DNA from 3 places in the Clostridium zhoujianii genome. Region 3 is predicted to be linked to each of the others. Evidence: predicted binding sites of a transcription regulator. Region 3 holds the regulator's gene; each other region holds the start of a gene.

Region 1 (8,013 bases), on a different contig from region 3:
AGCATGTATTCCTGATTCATGAGCGAACATATTAGTTCCAACTATAGCTTTCCAAATAGGAAGCTCTCTACCTGATGCTCTTGATACATATTTAGATATTTCCCTAAACATTGTAGTATCCATGTCCACATCTAGTCCATATACAAACTTAAGAGCCATTGCAACCTCTTCTAATGCTGCATTTCCTGCTCTTTCACCTAATCCATTTACTGTTACCCCAACATGATTAGCTCCACCTCTGATTCCAGCAATTGCATTAGCTGTAGCCATTCCAAAATCATCATGAGTATGCATTTCTATATCAAGATCTGTATTATCATGTAAGTATTTAATATCCTCTTCAATTTTGAATGGACCCATAACACCAACTGTATCACAATATCTAAATCTATCTGCACCAGCTTCCTTAGCTACCTTCATAAATTGAACTAAGAAGTCTCTATCTGCTCTTGAAGCATCTTCTCCATTTACTGATACATATACTCCATTCTTCTTTGCAAATTCAACTGCTTTAACCATATTTTCAAGAACCCATTCTCTTGATGTTCTTAATTTATTCTTTATGTGTATATCAGACACTGATATTGAAATAGCTACTGCATCTACACCGCAATCAATAGATTCTTGTATATCTGATATAACAGCTCTATTCCATGCCATTATGCTACTCTTTAAATTTCTCTTAACTATATCCTTTATAGCTTGCTTTTCATCCCCACCCATAGTTGGTATCCCAACCTCAAGTTGATCTACTCCTAGTTCACTTAGCATTGTTGCTATAGCAATCTTTTCTTCATTTGCAAAAACAACTCCAGCTGTTTGTTCTCCATCCCTAAGTGTTGTATCTACAATATATATTTTCTTTCCATCTTTAAGATTTTTAATTGCCATGAATAATCCCCCTTTGCTTTCTTAATATTTATTTCTTATTGCTCGATATACCCATACAACATACTTACTCACAGTTCCCCAACTAAGTAACTAATGGATATATTTTAACATTTTTTATTATTTTACCACCTAATTTTATCACATTAAATATTAAATAACAATAGATAAGACTTCCAAATATAGTTTTTTTGCAAGAATTCAAGTTAACTCATTCAATATAGTTCGTTATTTTTTGATTTTTAACTATATTCTACTTATAATTGCAAGATTTTTAATAAATATTGCATAATAATCTTTCTATATATTTACTTTTATTGATTTATATGTGATTTTAATATAAAAAAGGTGTATCAAAATAAATGGTTATTTTGATACACCTTATATTATATAATCCTAGTGTTTGTAAGTGTTAATATGGGACTCTGTATGAGTTACTCTATCTTCTCTTTCATGTAACTTACCAGAACCAAATCTCTCATCTAAACTTAAATATCCAGTAACTCTTGATATGCCCTGTATATCATTACTTCCACACTTCGGACATTTAGATTCATGGCTATGCAATGATTCCCCACAATTCTTACAATATCTTATATGGAAATTAACCCCCAAATAGCTTATATTAGTATTTCTATATGCGTAATTAACTATATCCATTATTGTTTCTCCAGTTGGACTATCATCAACTTCTAGATAACTTATATGTCCACCATTACAAAGTTTGTGATATGGAGCTTCTATATCAATTTTTCTCTTAACTGATATAGGGAATCCTACGGGTATATGATAGCTATTTGTATAGTACTCTTTGTCAGTAACTCCTTCTATCATCCCAAATATCTTTTGATCTTGCTTAATAAATTTACCTGAAAGTCCTTCTGCTGGTGTAGCATAAGCACTCCAATTTAGCTTAGTTTCTTCAGTTAATCTATCAAGATTTTCTCTCAAGAATGTTATTATTCTTATACCTAACTCTCTTGAATTATCATCTTCTCCATGATGCTTTCCTGTTAAGGCAACTAAAGTTTCAGCAAGTCCTATGAAACCAATTCCCCATGTTCCTTGCTTTAATATTGGTTCTATTGAATCATCTGGTAATAATCCTTCTGATCCCTTCATTAAATTCTGTCCCGCAACAAAAGGTAAATCCTTAACTCTTAGCTTCTTTAACACTTCATATCTATGCATCAATGATTCCTTTGCAAGATCTATTCTTCGTTGGAATATTTCAAAGAATTTATCTATATCGCACTTAGCTTGAAGACCTATTCTTGGTAAATTTATAGTAGTAGGTGCTATATTACCTCTTCCCTTACAACCTGGTTCTCCATTAACATTCTTCATTAGATACGTTCTACAACCCATTGTTGCAGGAATATATCCTTGATCATAGTATTCTTTATTGAAATCAGCATCTATATTCATAAATGTTGGATTCATTCTCTTAGCCGCTACTCTGCATGCTAATTTATATAAATAGAAATAAGGATCATTTTCCTCTCTATTAACCCCTTCTTTTACTCTAAATATTATGTTTGGAAATATTGGTTGTTCACCTTTTCCAAGGCCCTTTTCATATTCTAATAAAAATACCTCACATACTAATGCTGCATCTGCTGAATTAGGAATTCCTATATTTACTGAACTGAAAGGTACTTGAGAACCTGCCCTTGAGTGCATTGTATTTAGGTTATACACTACACCTTGCATAGCTTGATGAACTCTATTTCTTAACTTTAACTCAAGAACTTCATTAATCTTTTCTTCTGATACTCCTAATTCCTCAAGATCTTTCCTAATCTCTTCTCTCGTAGGTTCAACGAATATACCCATATCATTATCAAAATCAGGGTGGGATTGTCCACCAAACATATCATTTTGCGTTGATTGTAAAAGTATACATGAGAGCTCTGCTGCTGTCTCTATCCTCTTAGGAGCATTAATCATCCCGTATCCTGTATTAAATCCATTCTCTAGCATTTCTTTCGTTGGTATATGTAAACAATTGGTAGTTAGATTATAGCTGTCAAGATCATGATAATATAAATCTCCTGTTTCATGTGCCTTAGATAAATGTTTTGGCATCGCAGCTAAGTTATGCCACTTATTTGATTCTGATGCTATCCTTAATAGTTTAGAACTGAAATTATTTCCCACATTTGCGTTATCTCTATCAGTCTCTACACCTATTTGTTGTATAGCTTTCATTAAATCTGATTTGATTTCTCTTACTTGTGTTCTCTCTATTCTATAGTTAGAATAAGCTCTTGATATATTTTCATGACCATTATCTCTTAAAGCTTTTTCTACTAAATTCTGAATTTCCTCTACTGTAATCCTTTGCTGTTCAGTCATTTCTATGTAATTTATTACTTTCTGAACCACATCAAAAATCTGGCTAGTTCTTAAACTTAAACCTTCTTCTGTGGCTGCACCCCTTATTGCTTTTGTTATTTTCTCAGAGTTAAACTCAACCTCTCTGCCATCTCTCTTAACTACATATAGCATTCACTCTACCCCCATTACACAATATATGGTATTATTAGTACCTCAATAATTATACTTCATTAAAATTTATATATCAATATCCTGTATCTTTTAATTTAATGAATATATCCTTGGTTATTATAAATTACTTCTATTTATCTCCTATTTTTAATATGATTTAGTTATTTTTGTTTTTTATTCCTCCTTACTTGTGATAAGTTCTATTAAATTAGACTAAAATAATAATGTATCTATGTTATATCAATCTTTAGGAGGTTTTTCTATGAGAAAAAAATATTTTCTGACTCTTCTTATTTTTTTTATTTTCTTATTTTTAGGATGCAATAATAAAGTTGTTAACGAAGAAATTTCAGATACAACCTCACAAGATATTCCTGAAAAATTTTATAATCTTTATACTGGTGAGGAATCCCTAACTGATATTAATAATAATATCCCCTTTATGGTTATGATTGAAAACTCCCCTGCTTCCCGTCCCCAAAGTGGCCTTTCTCAAGCAGATGTAGTATATGAGACTTCAGCTGAAGGAGGAATTCCAAGGTTCATGGCTTTATTTCATAAAAACTCACCTGATACTATTGGCCCTGTAAGAAGCATACGTTCATATTTCATTGATATATCACAAGAACATAACCTTCCTTTTGCCCATTGTGGCGGCTCTGAGGAAGCTTTAAATGAAATAGCAAATAATAACTCTATAATGAGTATAAATGAAATTTCTAAGACAAATTACTTTTGGAGAGATCCTAAGAGGAACCCACCTCATAATCTATATACTTCATCTACTAATATTAGAGATTACATTCGTAAGAATAATTGGACCGTTGATGGTAAGGCCTTTTCTAAATTTAATAGTTCATTTTATACTTCAAATGATTTACCTACTGCTAATAATGTAAGGATAACTATGAATAAGCTATATAATACAAGTTATACATACTCCAATGATTTATATCTAAAATCTATGGATGGTATAAAGGCTATTGATGCTGATAATAATGAAGCTATTTCATTTACAAACATTATTATCCAAAAAACCAATATAAAACTTAGTTCGGATAATCTTCATCTAAATATTGACCTCTTAGGTGATGGTGATGCTATTGTTTTGTCCAAAGGTAAAATGGTAAGTGCAACTTGGAATCATACATTAGATAGCAGTAGAACTAGATTATATGATGACTCTGGAGATGAGATACCTCTTTCTCCCGGAAAAACTATCTGGCATATTGTTGATAAAAGTACTTCAGTAGAAATTAATTAAAATTTCTACTGACCTAAGAAAATAGAAGTAGAGAATTATCGCCTAATTTTCTACTCCTATTTTCTTAGCCTTTATCGTCCAACTTTTTTATTTTTCTTAGCTTCGTACATTTTTCTATCTGCCTCTGATAAAATCTCATCTTTTTGTAACTTCTCATATGAATTAATAGTAACTAACCCATAGGTAAAGTCCACCTTTATCTTATCATCACTAATCTCCAAATTTTCTCTTATACTTAACAACCTTTTTTCCGCATCATTATATGATAAATTTCTAAATATAATTACAAACTCATCACCAGACATTCTTGCATATATATCTTCTTTTCCTAGGCAAAGCTTCATGGCATTAGCCATTCTTACTAGAGCTTTGTCCCCTGCATTATGCCCATATTCATCATTTATTTTCTTAAAATCATCTAAATCAATCAAGGCTAAGTGAACTTCTATATTACCCTTTTTAATATTGCATATTTCTTTTTCTAATAATTCATTAAAACTTCTTCGATTATATAAATTAGTTAAATCATCATGGGTAGCGATATGTTTAAGTCTATCTTGTATAAGGAAGTTTTTAATTGCAAGCTCCAATTCATACTTTATATACCTCATAGTTCCTATATCATCATCATTAAATGTTATATTTTGATCTATAGACTCTATACTTATAACACCTATTAACTTACCATCATAGTTTATAGGTGATGCTAATATTGCATTTAAAGCTTTACCATTACAACCACTTAATATTGCTATATCCTTACATCCATTATAATTGTATAGCCCTATTTCTTCTTTAGTAACAGCCGTATCTCTAATTCCACCTTCAAAACCGCTTAGTGCCTTATAGTAAAATAATCCATCTCCCTTTTGAATTAAAATACTTCCTTTACTTCCCTTGGTAATAACATTTATTGCAGTATTTAAAATAAAATCATATACATCCTGCTTATTATCAATTAAAGAAATTCTATCTCCCAACCTATATATCTCTTTTTTTAATCTTTCCACTTCTTTTATCTTATCTTTTAAAGCTTTTATCTTAATCCTTTGAATTATAACAATTAAAAATAAGATAATTAAATAAATAGCTATAAAAAAACTATTTTTCATACTTCCTCCACCTGAAACTAATAATAACTTTATATTCATGATTATATAACTAAAAATAATATTGGTACAATAATTAATATTTTAATTTCAAAATATTAAATAACTATATCACTTCTGATATAGTAAACTATATCAGAAGTGATATAGTTATTTAAATTCACATATATTATTTATATGAATTATTAGGAGGTAATACCATGCAAAAAATCGCTATACTAACTGATAGTGCATCAGATATAAGCAAAGAAATAGTAGAACAATATAATATAAAGGTCGCACCTTTCAGAATAATATATTCTGATAAGGAATTTGAAGATAAAGTAGATATCAGCCCTGAAGAGGTATATAGTTCACTAGAAAAAGAAATTCCTACTACATCTTTACCAAATGTAGCTAGAATAGAAAGTATCCTAAATGAATTAGAATTAGAGGGATACACACATGTAATATCTATAAATATCTCAAGTGCTCTTTCAGGAACTAGTAACTCAATAAGACTAGTACTTGAAGATCATCCAAATTTAAAGTCATTTGTGTATGATACAAAAACTCTAACTATGGCTGAAGGTTCTATAGTTATTGAAGCTGCTAAAATGATTCAAGACGGTAAAAGCTTTGAAGAAATCATAGAAGCTCTTCCTAAGCACAGAGAAAGAGTTAACTGCTACTTTACCCTTAGTACATTAGAATATCTAAAAAAAGGTGGTAGAATAGGTAAAGTTGCTGGTACTATTGGAGAAATCCTTAGTTTAAAACCTATCATTCACGTTGGAGATGATGGTGTTTATCATACTTATTCTAAAGTGAGAGGAAGAAATCAATCTATAAACAAAATTCGAGAGATCCTAAATACTTATCTAGAAAAAGGTAAATGTAATCTATGGGTTCTTCATGGAGATGCTTTAAAAGAATGTAACGCCTTATATGAATCAGTAAAAAATCATAGCAATATAAATAAAATCTTTACTGGATCTATAGGTCCGGCTCTTGGTGTTCATACTGGTCCTGGATTAGTTGGCTTTGTTCTTCAAGAGGTTGAGTAATTAATGAGTGACCTTAGCTTTATGAGTCCCGAGGATATTAAAGCTGAAGAAAAACGTCTATACGAAGAATATAAACAAAAAGTAAATCAACTAAAAAAGGTTCAAAAAGAAAATGAGGCCGTAGGTCAAGTTTTTACTAAAGGTCTTCTTCCTATATATGTTCTTCATTTATTAAGCTTGAGTCCTTCTAATGGTAATGATCTTTCCAATAAAATCGGAGAGAGAACTGGTGGCCTATGGATTCCAAGTACTGGCGGTATTTATCCTCTTTTGAAGAAATTAGAAAAGCAAGAATTTATTACTGGTGAATGGGATGATCCTAAGAAGAAGTTTAAAAAGATTTATAAACTTACCGAAAAAGGAAGACTTGAATATCTTAATAAAAAACTATTATTAAAGCCTAAAATTGAGGAATCCTTGAAGGTTTTTAAAATTATCTATAAGGACATATACTAAGATATACTTTTAAGTATATCTTTTTTTCTTTAAAGCCATCCTAATATTATTAGGAGGATTTTTAAAATGAAGGGTATACTTATTGATAAAAATAATATGGATGGTTTTATTGCATTAGAAGATGGAAGTATAGTAACATTACCTATAATTCAAATAGGTAATGCAAACACTGGAGATAATGTACAATTTTCTAGCGATAACATTACCTTAACTAATACTATTCGCCCAAACAGCACTCTAGGGAATGATAAGCTTATTGACTTTTTTTAAGGTAAGTAATAGAATGATTTTAGAATTAAATATTACCTGCTAGGGGTGCCTTAAGGCTGAGAAATGATTATTCATTAACCCTTATAACCTGATCTGGTTAAGACCAGCGTAGGAAAGCAATTATAATTGTTATCTTATCATCATAGGCTTTACATACCTTCTAGCAGAGTTTCTAGGAGGTATTTTTTATGAACATTTTTCAAGATTGGTCAGATAGATTTGCTAGCTATTTTAGCAACTTTTCAGAAAAAGCAAGTACTATCTTTGGTAACCCAACATCAATATTTGCTCTGGTAGGACTTGCTATTATAGTTTTTGCATTATTAAAATTCAAGAAGGTTAAGCTTGATGCAAAAATGATCAGTAGAATCGGTATTGCTCTAGCCTTAGCTTGTGTACTACAAATATTAAGAATATATCAATTTCCTATGGGTGGTAGTGTTACTTTAGGTGGAATGGTTCCATTACT
Region 2 (8,013 bases), 800 kb from region 3:
AAATACAAATTAATTGGAGAGAATCAAACAATTGAAATTGCTTTAGAGAAAAATAATTCTTTTGAAGTTATTTTTAAAAATCTTAATGACGGAAATCCTATTGTGATGAAAAACATTGATAAAGTTCCAGTATACTATTCAACAGAATTTGATGATATTGATAAATATAAAGCTTTAATTAAAGATTAATTATAAAAAGATAAAGGACAAGAAATTCTTGCCCTTTATCTTTTTATCTCTAATTCTCTTGTATAAGCCTAATATAAAAATCTAATCTATATTTCTTCCTAATGATGATTGCCATATTTCATACCAATGATCTCTAGTGAAGTTTAATTGTAAAGCATTCACAGCTGCCTTAGTTCTTTCAATTTTACCCGAACCTACTATAGGCATTATTTTCACTGGATGTCTCAATAGCCAAGCATAAATAACTTCATCTATAGAATTAGCTCCTATTTCTTCTTTGATTCTATCAAGAGATCCTCTTAATCTTACTGCTCTCTCATCTTCTCCAGTAAATATTCTTCCTCCTGCAAGGGGTGACCAAGCCATAGGATTAATTCTCTTCTCTAACATGAAGTCAAAGCTTCCATCAGCTATTGGATCTAAATGTAATGGTGATACTTCTACTTGATTTGTTACAAGAGGTACATCAACATAGGATTGTAGCATACTAAATTGTGATGATGTAAAATTAGATACCCCAAAGTTAAACACCTTCCCACTCTTCTTTAATTCATTAAAAGCCTCTCCAATTTCTTCTGGGTCCATTATAAAATCAGGTCTATGAATCAATAATAAATCAATATGATCAGTTCCTAATCTTCTTAATGAATTTTCAGCACAAGTTACAATATGCTCCTTACTTGAATTATATTGTAACATTTTATTTTCTGGGAAAAGAGCATTCATCGGTTTAATTCCACATTTTGTTATTATTTCAATCTTATCTCTTAAAGTAGGATTTAGCTTCATAGCATTTCCTTGAAGCTCCTCTGCCATATAAATATCAGCGTTATCAAAAGAAGTTATACCTAATTCTAAGCACTCTTCCATAAATCTTAATGTATCTTCAGGTTTATTATTCCAGTGACTTAATCTCCAAAAACCTTGTATTATTCTTGATAATGATAAATCTTTATTAACCTCTATTCTTTCCATAAATACTCACTCCTTTTATTATGTTCTTTGCCAACAGTAACATATTCTATTTTCTAACTCAAAATCCTCTAGCAAAATATTACATTCCTATTAATTTCCCTTTATACTTAGTATTGATTATACCTTATTTGCCTTCTCTAAATAATGATTATATAATAAAAGACAAGTATATACTTGTCTTTTATTCTTTCCTATAGCTCTATTTCAACTATTTTATTTAATTTCAAAGATTCAGTAACATTTATTACTCTTTGATTCCCTGAACCTCTATATTTTAAACTAATATCTCTTCTTGCAATTTCAAACTTTCCGTCTATAATAACATCAACTAAAGCTAAAATCTCTTTCTTCTTTTCGTCCTTTATGATATCTTCATAAAGATAACCAGACCAAAGCCAAATAGGCTTTCCTGTTTCATCTTTAATCCTTTTTAAAAGATTTACTAAATCCCTATCCTTTGTTTGCTCCATAGGTTCTCCCCCAAGGATATTAACTCCTAAGATATTCACGTTTTTTACATAGGAGATAAACTTATCCTCTGTCTCTTTATTCCATAGGGTTCCATAGTTGAAATTTTGCAAATCTTTATTAAAACAACCTTCACAGTTATTAGTACAACCACTTACAAATAAAGTTACTCTTACATTTGGCCCATTTGTAACGTCAAATTTTCTTATTTCTGCATAATTCAATAGAAATACCTCCTAAATAAAGTTCCTTCTATAAGTGAAGTACTCTGTCTCCTATTTCTGCCGTTCTACCCTTATTCCAGAAATTTGTCCCAATATAACCACAGGTTCTTCTCATAACTTGCATTTCACTTTCATCTTTGTTTCCACAGGATGGGCAGTACCAAGTTAAGCTTTCATTATCCAGTTTTATTTCTCCTGTGTATCCGCAGCTGTAGCATATGTCAGGTTTAGTGTTTATCTCAGCATATTGAATATTATGATAAATATAGTTTATTATCTGTTCTACTGCTTCAACATTTCTGCTCATGTCAGGAACTTCAATATATGAAATACATCCACCTAAGCTAATATCATGGAATTGTGATTCAAACTTAAGCTTACTAAAAGCATCTATTTCTTCACAAACATGAACATGGTATGAATTAGTGTAATATAATCTATCTGTTACACCAGGGATCACTCCATATTTTTGCTTATCTAACCTACAGAATCTATAAATAAGGTTTTCTGCTGGTGTTCCATATAAACCAAAGCCTAATCCAGTTTCCTTCTTCCATCTTTCACAAGCTTCACTCATATGTTTCATTACATCGATAGCAAACTTTTCTCCCTCTTCTGTTGTATGGCTTACTCCAAGCATAGCCTGAACCATCTCATGAATTCCAACATAACCAAGAGATAATGTTGAATATCCATCCTTTAATAACTTATCTATCTTTTCGCCCTTTTCAAGTCTTGCTATTGCGCCATGTTGCCAATGAATTGGTGAAACATCTGAAAGAGTTCCAAGTAACATCTTATGTCTAATTAATAAAGCTTCTTTACATAGTTCTAATCTTTGATCAAGCATATCCCAGAATAGCTCCATATCCTTATCTGCTACTATTCCTATTTGAGGTAAGTTCAAGCTAATAACACCTTGATTGAATCTTCCATACCACTTGTAATCTCCATTTTCATCTTTCCATGGACTTAAGTGGGATCTACAACCCATTGGTGGGAATGTATTTCCTTCATAGTTCTTTCTCATAATCTTTGCAGATTGGTAGTCAGGAACTAATCTCTTAACAGTACAAGTAGCTGCAAGTTTAGTTATGTAATCATATTTTCCACCTTCTAAACTGTTATGTTCATCAAGTAAATACACAAGTTTTGGGAAAGCCTCACCAATTTCTTGACCTCTATAGTTCTTCATTCCAGCTAATCTCTGTTTAATCATCTCTTCACATATTAATGCCATTTCTTCTTCGTACTCATTACCCTCTTCTATTTCAAGGTATATTGTACTAAATGGTGATTGGCCATTTGTTGTTTGAAGAGTTGATAATTGATATCTTATAGTTTGAACTCCATCCTTTAAATCCTTTAGTTTCATATCATTAGCTAAATCTCTTGCTAACTCTTCATTACCATATTTATCTAAATAGAACTTGTAGTACTTATCATATGTAACTCTAAGGAATTTAGCTAAATGCTTTATTGTTATACTTTGTCCACCATATTGATTACTTGCAACTTGTGCTATTATCTGTGTTGTAACTGTACAAGCTGTTCCAAAGGATTTTGGTGACTCAACTAATTTATCATTTATTACAGTTCCATTGTTTAACATATCTTCTAAGTTTATTAAACAACAGTTGAAAATTGAAGAAAGTGTATAGTCCATATCATGCCAATGAATCATTCCTTCATCATGAGCTTGAACCATATGAGATGGAATTAATCTTCTTCTTGAAATATCCTTAGATACTTCTCCAGCAATTAAATCTCTTTGTGTTGCAGCAATTACAGAGTTCTTATTTGAGTTCTCCTTCATTACATCTTCATTTGTTTTACTAAGTAAACTTAATATACTTTCATCTGTTGTATTCTTATTTCTTTTAAACTCTTGTACTGCTCTGTATCCTTCATAGGCTTTTGCAGTAACTGCTTGCCCATAATGAACTAATCTATCATATACATAAGTCTCTATTTTATATATTGTAGGTATTTCTTCCCCATCACTAAAGTGTTTTTCTGCATCATTAGCTATTAATTTCGCAATGTCTGGCAAATAAATCCCACTACCATTTTTCATTGCCTTTGTTACTGCTTCCCTAATTTTCATTTTATCAAATACAACAGTACTTCCATCTCTCTTTATAACGTTCATATCCTTCTTCTTCCCCCTGTAATTCAATATAAAATATTTTTTGCTATTTATTGTCAATCAATAGCCATTATTTCATTATTATACACTACCTAAATTTATATTTCATACATGAAATATGTCTAAATTTATGATTTGTTTTTACTTTTCTCTCTTTTTCATACTATATCTTTATAATAAGTATAACTTCATATATTTTTAACAAATCCACAATATAAACCTATCACTCTATAAACTATACACTACATTTAGTGGTTTCATCAATATAAAATTCTATTGTAAATAAAAATCTCAATAAAATTTTATAGTAAATATCAAAAATGTCCATCTTAAAATTATAAATCTATCAACATTAATAGTAATTCTATATAAAATAAAAAATCTCCAGTAACAAACTGAAGATTTTTTATTTTATTATTTATTTACAAGCAAATATAGCTTTTTTTCAAGGAGAACTCCTTCTCTTCTAGGATAATCAAATTTACTACTTTCCTCTATACATTCACTAACAAAGTTATGTGCCTTCTCACAGCTCTCAATTAAAGATTTTCCTCTAAGTCTTTCCCCTATTAATACAGATGTAAATATATCCCCTGTCCCCGGATATGCCTCACCTTTCTTTTCTTTAGATATAATAGATAGCTCACCTTTTTCGTAAATAGCTATACCTATATCCTTTTCCAGCTTAGAAGGCAAACTTGTAATAACAATATTTTTAGCTCCTAAATCAATAAGTTTATTACAAATTTTTTCAATTCTACTAAAAGAAAAATCTTCTATATAATCTTCGCCAGTTAATAGACAAGCCTCTGTATAATTGGGTGTAATTATATCAGCAAATGCTATTAGCCTTTTTAAGCCTTGGACATATATCATATCAAAATTAGAATAGCACTTTCCATGATCTCCAAATATAGGATCTATAACAATATTAGAGCTCTTATTTCTCTCAATAAATTTTATTGCAGAATCTATAGCACTATCACTTCCTAAATATCCAATTAGCAATGCATCAAAATCTATTTCATACTTAGAATAATGTTCATCACACTCATCAATATAATTAGGAAGCTTTACTATTGATGGATTACCAAATCCACCTGTGTGAGTTGATAAAAGCATTGTAGGTATAGGACACACTTCTACTCCCATAATACTAAGTACGGGTATAATATTTGTTAATGCTGCTTTTCCTACTCCACATAAGTCATGAACTACCGCTACCCTTTTAACTGGCTTTCTCAAAATAACACCTTCCTATTCACTTATAAACACATCTTCTATAAATCTATTTGTTGCTGCCTTAACACCCATTGACAATGGAATTGCAATTAACAGACCAATTATAGTTGTTCCAAAGGAGGTAATTAAACTTGATACAGCACCTTCCCACCCTTTAAAAAATATCCAATTAAATATAAAATATCCTGTTAATGATACTATTCCACCTATTACAAATCCGATTATATTATAAATAGGGTTCTTCCCCTTCTTTCCATTTGCAAAAGCTATTTTACCAACTGCATATCCCATTAAACCCTTTGTAATTAAGGTAGGAATTACCCAAAGTGCATATCCTGGTGAGAATAAATCAAATAATGCACATCCAAGACCTGCTGGAATTGCTGCGTTTTTTCCAATAAGAATTGCAATTATAAATATTACAGTTGTCCCAAGATGGATCATAGCATTTGTACCTACTGTTGGTACTGGTATATGAATCCATGTTCCAATGAAACATAAAGCTGTAAATAATGATAATAGTACTAGTTTTTTAGTTTTCATAGTTAATCCCCCAATTATTTATTACTTATATGTTATATAATATGAGGGCCTTTTTTAGTTGTCAAATGTATCGATACATATTCAAACCTCTTTTTTAATATACTTTTGATGCTAACTTATCAATTTCTACCAAAGCTTCTCTTGCGTTATTCTCGTTAATTAGTAGAACCAAAAAGTCTCCACTATCAATCTTAGTATCACCTTTAGGTATAATCTCCCTATCCCCTCTTTTAATAGATATAAGTAATGAATTTTTTGGCCATTTAACTTCACTTACATATCTACCCTCAGCATAACTTCCCATGCATACGCACTTCTCTAATAAGGTTTTACTCCCCCTATAGGCCTTAGTTGAATTGTTTCCTTTCATTAAAATTCTTTCAAGTAAACTATCATATATTGGTCTAGACTTAAATATATCTGCTGTTAAATATGAAATAATAACTACAAAAGCAAGAGCTAATAGATGCTCAAATGAACCCGTCATCTCTGTAATTAATATTATCCCCGTAATAGGTGCCTTTACTATTGATGCAAAATTCCCTGCCATTGCTAATATAATAAAATTCACTATAAATTCCTTTGGTAAACCAAAAAAATCACTTATAAATATCCCAAAAATATTACCTACCAATGCTCCAAGTACAAGCAATGGAAAGAATATTCCTCCTGGTGCACCGGATCCAAAGCTTATAAGTGTAAATATATATTTTATTATTAAAAAGAATAATAAAATCTTTATTGTAAAGCCTTTAGTTACCAAAGACATAATAAGCTCATGTCCTCCACCTAAAAGTATAGGTGTTAAAATACCAACTAATCCAGCACAGATAAATGGTACTACCATTTTTATCTCGGTAGGTATCTTTTTAAATATTTCATATATCTTTTGTGATGCAAGTATCCCTTTATTGAAAATAATTCCTGTTATTCCGACTAATATTCCTAATAATAATAATGACCAATAATATTTTAAAGGGAACATATTTACTCCAGTGAATTCCATTGCTGGTGCAACCCCTAAGAATTGCTTACAAACAAAATCTGCTGCCAAAGATGCTGCCATAGCTGATAATAAAACTAGAGGTGAAAAATTCTTATGTACCTCCTCTAATGCAAATATCACTCCTGAAATTGGTGCATTAAAAGCTGCTGACAACCCTGCACTTGCTCCACTTGTTATAAGAAATTTCTCCTCTATATTAATTCTTCTACATACCTTTGAAAAACCTTGTCCAACAGCAGCTCCTATTTGTACTGATGGTCCTTCTCTTCCAACTGATAAACCTGTAGCTAAACTTAAAGTTCCACCTACAAACTTATAGATTAAAACCTTTAGCCAATTTATACTAAGGCTTTTCATAAGTATGCCCTCTACTTGTGGTATACCACTACCTGAAATCATGGGTTCTCTTTTCACTAAAAATCCTACGAATAGTCCAACTAATACTAATATTCCAAATACCTTGATATAATCAAAAACATTACCTTCTACACCCTTATATAACTTCATAAAATATGGAGTTAACTTATTTATTAATAATCTATTTAATACTATTATCCCCCCTACAATTATACCTATTAATAAAGATTCCAATACTAACTTAAACTTAAGATTCTTCCTATGAGACATAATACTAATTATCTCATCCTTATCCACACTCATCTTAAATCCTCCTCTGCTTTGATAAATAGCTAAATAAATTATACAACTTAATTGTTAAAATTTAAACATAGTTTATGAATTCCTATCCTATTCCTACATAGCATTAAGATCACTTTTCTTTATAATACTACTTGTTATATATAATATAAAAAAACTAGACAAGGTAATTAATAATACCATTGTCTAGTTTTTATCCTAAATTTATATTTATTTAACATATATTCTTTCCAGTCTCCACTTGGAAGAAAAACTGCTTCAGTATCAAATATCTTGTCATTAATTTTATTATAACAATATGCATAACACATCTCTTTACTTCCATCAGCAAACTCTATTTCAAGAAGAGTTTTATTGTACTCATTATCTGGATGACCTTCGCCAATGAAGCCTTCCATCTCGTCTATTGCCTTCATTGTATTAGTATAATCCTTAACTACCATTACCTCACCTACTACTTCACCTTCACCTGAAAGCATGGCTGGATATCCTTTATAAGGCATATGATAAAGAGTCTTACCTTTAACCCTTCCTATCTCCACTGACTCAACTTTTCCACT
Region 3 (8,013 bases):
AAAGGAATTAGATAAATTTAGAGAGGTCATAAGTGGATGTGGATATAATCTTAAAGGATTTATAGTTAACATAATAACTGGTAAGGAAATATTTCTTAATGGAAAAAGTGCAATGGGGATAAAAGCTCTTGTTGATATTGGTGGAGGAACTTCAGACATTGCTATATTTAGGAATGGTATAATTAAGTACATATACTCACTACCAATTGGCGGTAATAATATAACTAAAGATTTATCAATATGTGGTAAATTTTCAATGGGGGAAGCAGAAAAGCTAAAAACTATATATAGTAGTAACTATGAGACTTTGTTTAATGAAAATGCAGATGAAGATATAATTGACGTTGGAACAACAAAGGTATCAAGAACTTTATTTTATGAAGTTGCAAAGGCAAGGATAGAGGAACTATTAAAATATGTAAATATTGAGTTAAAAAACACTTCCTTTTTTGATGGAATTTGTAGTATAATTATATATGGCGATGGTATAGCATACTTTGAAAATGTAAGCAGTGTAGCGAGGGAGCAGATCCATAAAAAAACTACAGTAGTTACAAAAGATTACTTAGGGATGCAAAATCCGGCCAATGTAACTTCTTTAGCTATTGTTAAGGAAGTATATGATAGGTTAAAATTAGTATATGAAGATTCAACAGAAGTTGAAATAGAAAAAAAGATTGAAAACGAAGTAGTTAGAGAAATATTAAACGAGAAAAAAGAACGAGAAGGAATACTTGGAAAGTTTAGAAGTTTTCTAGAGGATATTTTCTAAAGGGAGGAATTATTTTGTTAGATTTTGAAGTAGATATGCAAGAATTAACTAATATAAAAGTTATAGGTTGTGGTGGCGGAGGAAGTAATGCCGTTAATAGAATGATAGTTGAAGGTTTAAAGAATGTTGAGTTTATTGCTATAAATACAGATAAGCAAGCATTAATGCTTTCACATGCAAATCAAAAAATACAAATTGGTGAAAAACTTACTAAAGGTCTTGGTGCAGGAGCAAATCCTGAAATAGGTCAAAAAGCTGCAGAAGAAAGCAGGGAAGAGATAACTGCTGCTATTAAGGGTGCTAATATGGTATTCATTACGGCAGGAATGGGTGGAGGTACTGGAACAGGTGCTGCACCAGTGGTTGCTGAAGTAGCTAAATCACTTGATATACTAACAGTAGGTGTTGTTACTAAACCTTTCCCATTTGAAGGAAAGAGAAGAATGAGACATGCCGAAATGGGTATTGCAAGCCTAAAAGAGAAAGTTGATACTTTAGTAATAATTCCAAATGAAAGATTATTAAGAATGGCTGATAAGAAGACGACCCTTCTTGATTCATTTAAGTTAGCTGATGATGTGTTAAGACAAGGGGTTCAGGCTATATCAGATCTTATTACAATTCCTGGTGTAGTTAATGCCGACTTTGCTGATATAAAGGCTGTTATGCTTGATAAAGGATTAGCTCACATGGGAGTTGGATATGGAAAAGGTGATAGCAGAGCGTCTGATGCAGTTAGACAAGCGATAGCATCGCCACTGTTAGAAACATCAATTGAAGGAGCTACTGGAGTTATATTAAACTTTACAGGTGGTGCAGACTTAGGAGCTTTAGAAGTATATGAAGCAGCTGATGTAGTAAGAGAATCAGCAGATCCAGATGCTAATATAATCTTTGGAGCAGTAATTGATGAGACTTTAAATGATGAGATCAGAATAACTGTAATAGCTACAGGATTTGAAGCAGAACATAGTATTTCTTCTGTTGAAGAAAAGAAAGTTGAAGTTAAGCAACAACCAGCTGTAACTCAAACTGTAAAGGAAGCAGCTGTAACAGTTGAAGCTGAAAAAGAGGAAGTAACATCAAGAAGATATACTGATGAAGATGATTTAGATATTCCAGTATTTTTAAGAAGAACTAAAAAATAAATATATAAGTAGTTAATATGAGCTTAGTCAAGAAATTGACTAAGCTTTTTTTATTAAAATCTTTAGAGGTTATATTTACTTTAATATTAGATTATTTTGTTCATTAATGTAAAAAATGAACTTTAAAAAAAGTTCTATTAGTAAGTTAAAGTGACAAAATTTTAGTCTTGTCTAGGATTATAATTGATATGAAGGGAGGGGAGTAATTAGTATGGAAATATATTTGGATATACTTATAATAGAGAATTTTATAGTAGATATATTTTTACTTTCAATAACATTTCAAGTAATGAGGGTTAAAGTATGCACGAGGAAAAGAATTATATCGGCATTAGTTGGGGCCTTATATACAGTGGTAATGGTTTTTCCAAATTTAAGAGCATTTACATTACTACCTTTTCAGCTAACTGTAGCCTTTTTTATGATATTTATATCTTTAAGGAGTTATAAAATTCATATGCTATTAAAGGGTACAGGCGTATATATATTAAGCTCCTTAACTTTAAGCGGATTATGTTTTGGATTCTCTCTATGGCAAAATTCCTATACATTTAGTGGTGGGGTGACTATTATTAAATATTCATTAAAGTATTTAGTAATAGCAATAATGATTTTATACGTAATATGTGAAAGAGTTATAAGTTACTTTAGAGAAAGGGCATTGATTACAAATTTTATCTATGATATAGAAGTATCAATAGATAATATAAAGTATATTATTAGAGGTTTTTTAGATACAGGAAATGAATTAAGAGAACCGATAACTAATATCCCCTGTATTCTTGTGGAAGAAAATTTTGTTACTGATTACAAAGAAGATGAAACTTACTATATACCATATAGCGCTATAGGATATTCAGGTAAATTAAAAGGTTTTAAATGTGACATGGTTCGTATCCGAAGAGAAGGTGAAGAGTGGCAGGAAGTAGATGCTATAATTTGCCCATGTAGTGAGGTGTTAAGTAGGGATAAAGAATATAATGCTTTGTTATCAAGAGGAGTTATATAGAGGAGGATATTATGATTAAATTAGATCTTATTTTAAACAGAATAGTACAGAGGTTTAAGTTTTTAACTAGGAAACTTCACTATGTAGGGGGTAATGATGCATTACCACCACCATTAACAAAAGAGGAAGAAGAAGCATTGGTTGGAAATTTACTAAATGGTGATGAAAAAATAAGAAGTATATTAATTGAAAGAAATTTAAGATTAGTAGTATATATTGCAAGAAAGTTTGAGAATACTGGCGTGAATATAGAAGATTTAATTTCTGTAGGCACCATAGGGTTAATAAAAGCTGTAAATACATTTAATCCAGAGAAGAAGATTAAGCTTGCTACATACGCTTCAAGGTGTATAGAAAATGAAATCTTAATGTATCTTAGAAGAAATAGTAAAATAAAAGCTGAAATTTCCTTTTATGAACCACTAAATATAGATTGGGATGGAAATGAACTACTATTATCAGATATATTAGGGACAGAAAACGATACAGTATACAATCTTATAGAAGATGAAGTAGATAAGCAACTTTTATTTATGGCACTTAAGAATTTAAATGAAAGAGAAAAAGAAATTGTAAAGCTTAGATTTGGGCTTAATGGAACAAGGGAGAAAACCCAGAAAGAAGTAGCCGACATGCTTGGGATATCACAATCATATATTTCAAGACTTGAGAAAAAGATAATTAATAGACTAAAAAAAGAAATAAGTAGAATGATATAGTTTGTCTTTAGTATAAAAGTTTCCTCTAGCGGAGATAATGTTTAATGCAGTCGTAATTACTTCCGAAGGGGTTGATGATAGTGATCATTAATAAAGTTGAAATATGTGGAGTAAATACTTCAAAACTCCCCGTATTAAAGGAAAAGGAGAAGAGGGCATTACTTATTCAGATGCAAGAAGGGGATGATACTGCTAGGGAAACTTTTATTAAAGGAAATTTAAGATTGGTTTTAAGTGTTATACAGAGGTTTAATAATAGAGGAGAAAATGTTGATGATTTATTTCAAGTAGGCTGTATTGGGCTTATGAAGGCAATAGATAATTTTGATTTAGGTCAAAATGTGAAATTCTCTACATATGCAGTACCAATGATAATAGGAGAAATTAGAAGATACTTACGGGATAATAATTCTATTAGGGTAAGTAGGTCATTAAGAGATATTGCATATAAAGCTTTAGTTGTTCGTGATAGATTAGTTAAAGAAAATAATAAGGAGCCAACAATTTCACAAATATCTAAAGAGTTAAACATACCAAGAGAAGATGTAGTGTTTGCATTAGATGCAATACAGGATCCAGTATCATTATATGAGCCCATATATCATGATGGTGGAGATGCAATTTTTGTTATGGATCAAGTTAGTGATAGCAAAAATACAGATGAAAGTTGGCTTGAAAACATTTCAATAAAAGAAGCTATGAAAAAACTAAGTGATAGGGAAAAGCTTATACTTAATCTTAGATTCTTTAATGGGAGAACGCAGATGGAAGTTGCAGAGGAGATAGGTATATCACAAGCTCAGGTTTCGAGATTGGAAAAAACTGCATTAAAGCATATGCGAAAGCATGTATAAAATAGACGTTAGGGTTTCCTAACGTCTATTAATTACTTTATAGAAGTTATATTTAGCTACATAATGCATATAATTAGTAAGAAGAAAAGGAGTGAGGATTATGGAAGAAAATTTACATTCAATAAATGCTATGAGAACAATGGAAGTTATAGAGGTTAATTCTGGTACCAAGATAGGATTTATAAAGGATATTAAAATAGATTGCGAAGAGCATAAGATTTTATCTATAATTATTCCTGGAGAAGCTAAAGGGTGGTTTTCTAAAACAGAGGATATTGAAGTGCCTTGGGAAAATATTATTAAAGTGGGGATGGATGTATTACTAGTTGATTTTGAGGGGACAAGTAGTGATAATATTTATGGATAGCACTAGATAAAACATATATAAGTATGTATAATAAGCTTATAAGAAAATACAGAGCGAAAGACGAAAGGTGGATGGTATTGTGAGATGTCCTTTTTGTTCCTATGAAGAAAGTAAAGTTGTAGATTCAAGATCTACAGATGATAATACAACAATAAGAAGAAGAAGAGAATGCTTAAGATGCAGCAAAAGGTATACAACTTATGAAAAGATTGAAGATATTCCGATTTTAGTTGTTAAAAGAGACTCCACAAGAGAGACATTTAATAAAGAAAAAATAATTAATGGATTAATTATTGCTTGCCAAAAAAGACCTATTTCTAGAAGGCAAATCGAAGATATAGCTGACGATATAGAAAAAACAATTTCAAACAGGATGTTGACAGAGGTACAGAGTGAATATATAGGCGAGATGATAATGGATAGATTAAAAGATGTAGATGAAGTCTCTTATGTTAGGTTTGCCTCAGTCTATAGACAATTTAAAGATATCAATACTTTTATGAAGGAAATTAAGAACTTAATGACACATCAAAGTTAATATTTTAGGGAGTATTTAGAGTTAGAAGTCTTTGATTTCTGATTCTTTTTTTTATAAATGTAAGTTAAACTTTGGTTAATTAATTGTATGAAAATAGATAATAATATTATATAATGTTAAAATAAATCTAGATAGATTCTAAGGAGGTACTATGAATAAACTAAATGTTGGTTCATTAAGTAAATATAAAGATTACCTTGTAATTGATGGGGAAAATGAAAAATTAGTTTTCTCGACTGCAGAAAAAGGAAGGAATTTTAATAGGCATACAGAGGATGGTATTAGAACTATTGAGAGTATTAAAGAAGAGTTTAATGTAGAGGATATTATATATTTAAGGCAAGTTCACTCAGATAGAGTACTGATCTTTAAAGGAGATAATAGGGAAGAATTCATAGAAGAAGAAGGAGATTCTTTAATTACTAATATTAAAAATATTGCAATTGGTGTATTTACAGCTGATTGTGTTCCAGTGATTTTAGTAGATGAAGCTAAGGGTGTAGCTGCTGCAATTCATAGTGGATGGAAAGGTACTTTTAATTCCATAACTAAAAAGACTATTGAAAAGATGCAAAATGTTTATGGAAGTCAATCATCTGATATCAAAGCTTATATTGGAGGTCATATAAGGCAGTGTTGCTATGAGGTTTCAGAAGAGTTGAAAAGTAAATTTATTAATGAGAAAAATATAGATGAAAACATACTATTTAATGGAAGGAACTTGAGTATGGAAGAATGCATAATTGATAATCTTAAAGAGGTAGGAATTAAAGATGATAATATTAATTCACTGTCATTATGCACATATTGTTCTGAAGATATTAAGTTACATTCATATAGAAAATCAGAAGGATCATATGGAAGATTATTTTCATTTGTAATCCTAAAGTAGGGGGAGTGGCAATGGCTGATGAAAAAGTATTAATAGTTGATGATGAAGAACATATTATTGAGTTGCTAAAATTTAACTTAGGAAATGTAGGATATAGAATATTTACAGCTAATAATGGACTTGATGCTTTGAAAGTAGCAAAAGAAATAAAGCCAGATTTGGTATTATTAGATTTAATGTTACCTGGCATGGATGGTTTTGATGTTTGTAAAGAAATTAAAAGAAACAAGGATACTTCAAAAGCTGCAATAATTATGCTTACTGCAAAGGGAGAAGAATTAGATAAGGTACTTGGATTAGAATTAGGAGCAGATGATTATATGACAAAGCCTTTCTCTATAAGAGAGCTTTTAGCACGAGTTAAGGCTGTACTTAGAAGAAGCTCAGGTAATGATGAGACTGAGGGAGAAAGCTATGAAAGTGGTATACTGAAAGTGGACTTTGAGAGGCATGAAGTAATTATTAATGGCGAGAAAATTGATATTACGTTAAAAGAATTTGAGCTTCTTGAGATCCTTATAAGGAATAAAGGTAAAATACTTCAAAGAGAAACCTTATTAGATAAGGTATGGGGCTATGAATACATTGGAGAAACAAGAACAGTAGATGTTCATATAAGGTATCTGAGAAAGAAGATAGAAGAGGATGACAAGAATCCTAAGTTTATTGAAACTATAAGAGGGGTCGGGTATAGATTTAACCCAGGGAAATAAAATGAAGAAAAAAATTTTAACATCAGTAATAATTACTGTGATTTTTGCATTAACCATAGTAACTTCATTTTTTGTGGCCCTATCAAATATTCAAGAGATGAACAAAATTAAGGATTCCCTAAAAAATTTTAACAATTATATACTTCAATTAGATTATAATAACGAAAAGGTAATTAAGAACTATAAAATAAATAATGTTAATGTAAGGTGTACAGTAATAGCAAGTGATGGACATGTTATTTATGATAGTATAGGAGATGATTTAGACAATCATTTAGGGAGACCTGAAATCCAAGACGCCATAAAAAATGGTGAAGGTTATTCAACTAGAATAAGTAAGACAACAAATGAGAAATTAGTTTATTATGCTATTAAACTTGATGATGGAAATATTTTAAGATCATCAATACCCTTTGAGACAATTAAGTTTTTTAATGTAGACAATATAAAGTATTGCATAGGAATTATGTTTGTAGTAATTATTTTTTCAATATCTCTATCATTAAAGCTGGTTAGGACAATAATTGAACCTTTAAAGGATTTAGAAAATGTAACTACTAGGATATCGAAGGGAGATTTACACATTAGAGTTAAAACATCAACTAATGATGAGATTGGTTCATTAGGACGTACTTTTAATAATATGGCAGATCAGCTTCAAGGAAAGATAAGGGAAGTGTTAGACAAACAGAATAGATTGGAATCTATTTTAAGAAGTATGGAAAGTGGCGTTATTGCAGTTAATGGAGAAGACAAGGTTATTACAATAAATCCATATGCAAAAAGAATATTTGGTATTAGAAGAGATATAACTGGTGAGAATATTTCAGACTATATTAAGGATTATGATATAAATAATTTTTTAAATGAAGAAGATGATGTTGAAAAAGAGATTAAATTGCTGCATCCAGTTGAGAGAGAGCTTAGAATAAAGAAAGCTTCTATAATTGATGGTCTTGAAAGGATAGGTAAGGTTATAGCAGTTCAAGATATATCTGATA

What was found. The regulator NrdR, encoded in region 3, represses ribonucleotide reductase genes. The targets are predictions, from matches to a motif close to CACNANATNTNGTG.
Region 1: the regulator NrdR is predicted to act here: its motif matches at 3,417-3,430, upstream of nrdD (anaerobic ribonucleoside-triphosphate reductase).
Region 2: the regulator NrdR is predicted to act here: its motif matches at 4,246-4,259, upstream of nrdD (anaerobic ribonucleoside-triphosphate reductase).

The regions. Positions count from the first base shown of each region.
Region 1 covers NZ_JBPUTF010000004.1:124,398-132,410, reverse strand. Annotated here, with positions in the region: gene nifV (homocitrate synthase) at 1-891, opposite strand, end outside; gene nrdD (anaerobic ribonucleoside-triphosphate reductase) at 1,285-3,399, opposite strand; gene ACSYT2_RS16530 (DUF3048 domain-containing protein) at 3,662-4,663, shown strand; gene ACSYT2_RS16525 (sensor domain-containing diguanylate cyclase) at 4,735-5,775, opposite strand; gene ACSYT2_RS16520 (DegV family protein) at 5,973-6,818, shown strand; gene ACSYT2_RS16515 (PadR family transcriptional regulator) at 6,822-7,274, shown strand; gene ACSYT2_RS16510 (hypothetical protein) at 7,341-7,544, shown strand; TPP riboswitch at 7,576-7,676, shown strand; gene thiT (energy-coupled thiamine transporter ThiT) at 7,733-8,013, shown strand, end outside.
Region 2 covers NZ_JBPUTF010000001.1:1,056,916-1,064,928, reverse strand. Annotated here, with positions in the region: gene ACSYT2_RS05010 (hypothetical protein) at 1-189, shown strand, start outside; gene ACSYT2_RS05005 (aldo/keto reductase) at 271-1,164, opposite strand; gene nrdG (anaerobic ribonucleoside-triphosphate reductase activating protein) at 1,356-1,856, opposite strand; gene nrdD (anaerobic ribonucleoside-triphosphate reductase) at 1,885-4,008, opposite strand; gene ACSYT2_RS04990 (pyridoxamine kinase) at 4,420-5,250, opposite strand; gene ACSYT2_RS04985 (ECF transporter S component) at 5,263-5,790, opposite strand; gene ACSYT2_RS04980 (ClC family H(+)/Cl(-) exchange transporter) at 5,885-7,456, opposite strand; gene ACSYT2_RS04975 (gamma-glutamylcyclotransferase family protein) at 7,624-8,013, opposite strand, start outside.
Region 3 covers NZ_JBPUTF010000001.1:1,855,726-1,863,738, reverse strand. Annotated here, with positions in the region: gene ACSYT2_RS08715 (cell division FtsA domain-containing protein) at 1-772, shown strand, start outside; gene ftsZ (cell division protein FtsZ) at 787-1,920, shown strand; gene ACSYT2_RS08705 (sigma-E processing peptidase SpoIIGA) at 2,132-2,929, shown strand; gene sigE (RNA polymerase sporulation sigma factor SigE) at 2,941-3,648, shown strand; gene sigG (RNA polymerase sporulation sigma factor SigG) at 3,729-4,502, shown strand; gene ACSYT2_RS08690 (YlmC/YmxH family sporulation protein) at 4,603-4,869, shown strand; gene nrdR (transcriptional regulator NrdR) at 4,949-5,407, shown strand; gene pgeF (peptidoglycan editing factor PgeF) at 5,559-6,299, shown strand; gene ACSYT2_RS08675 (winged helix-turn-helix domain-containing protein) at 6,311-7,012, shown strand; gene ACSYT2_RS08670 (HAMP domain-containing sensor histidine kinase) at 7,014-8,013, shown strand, end outside.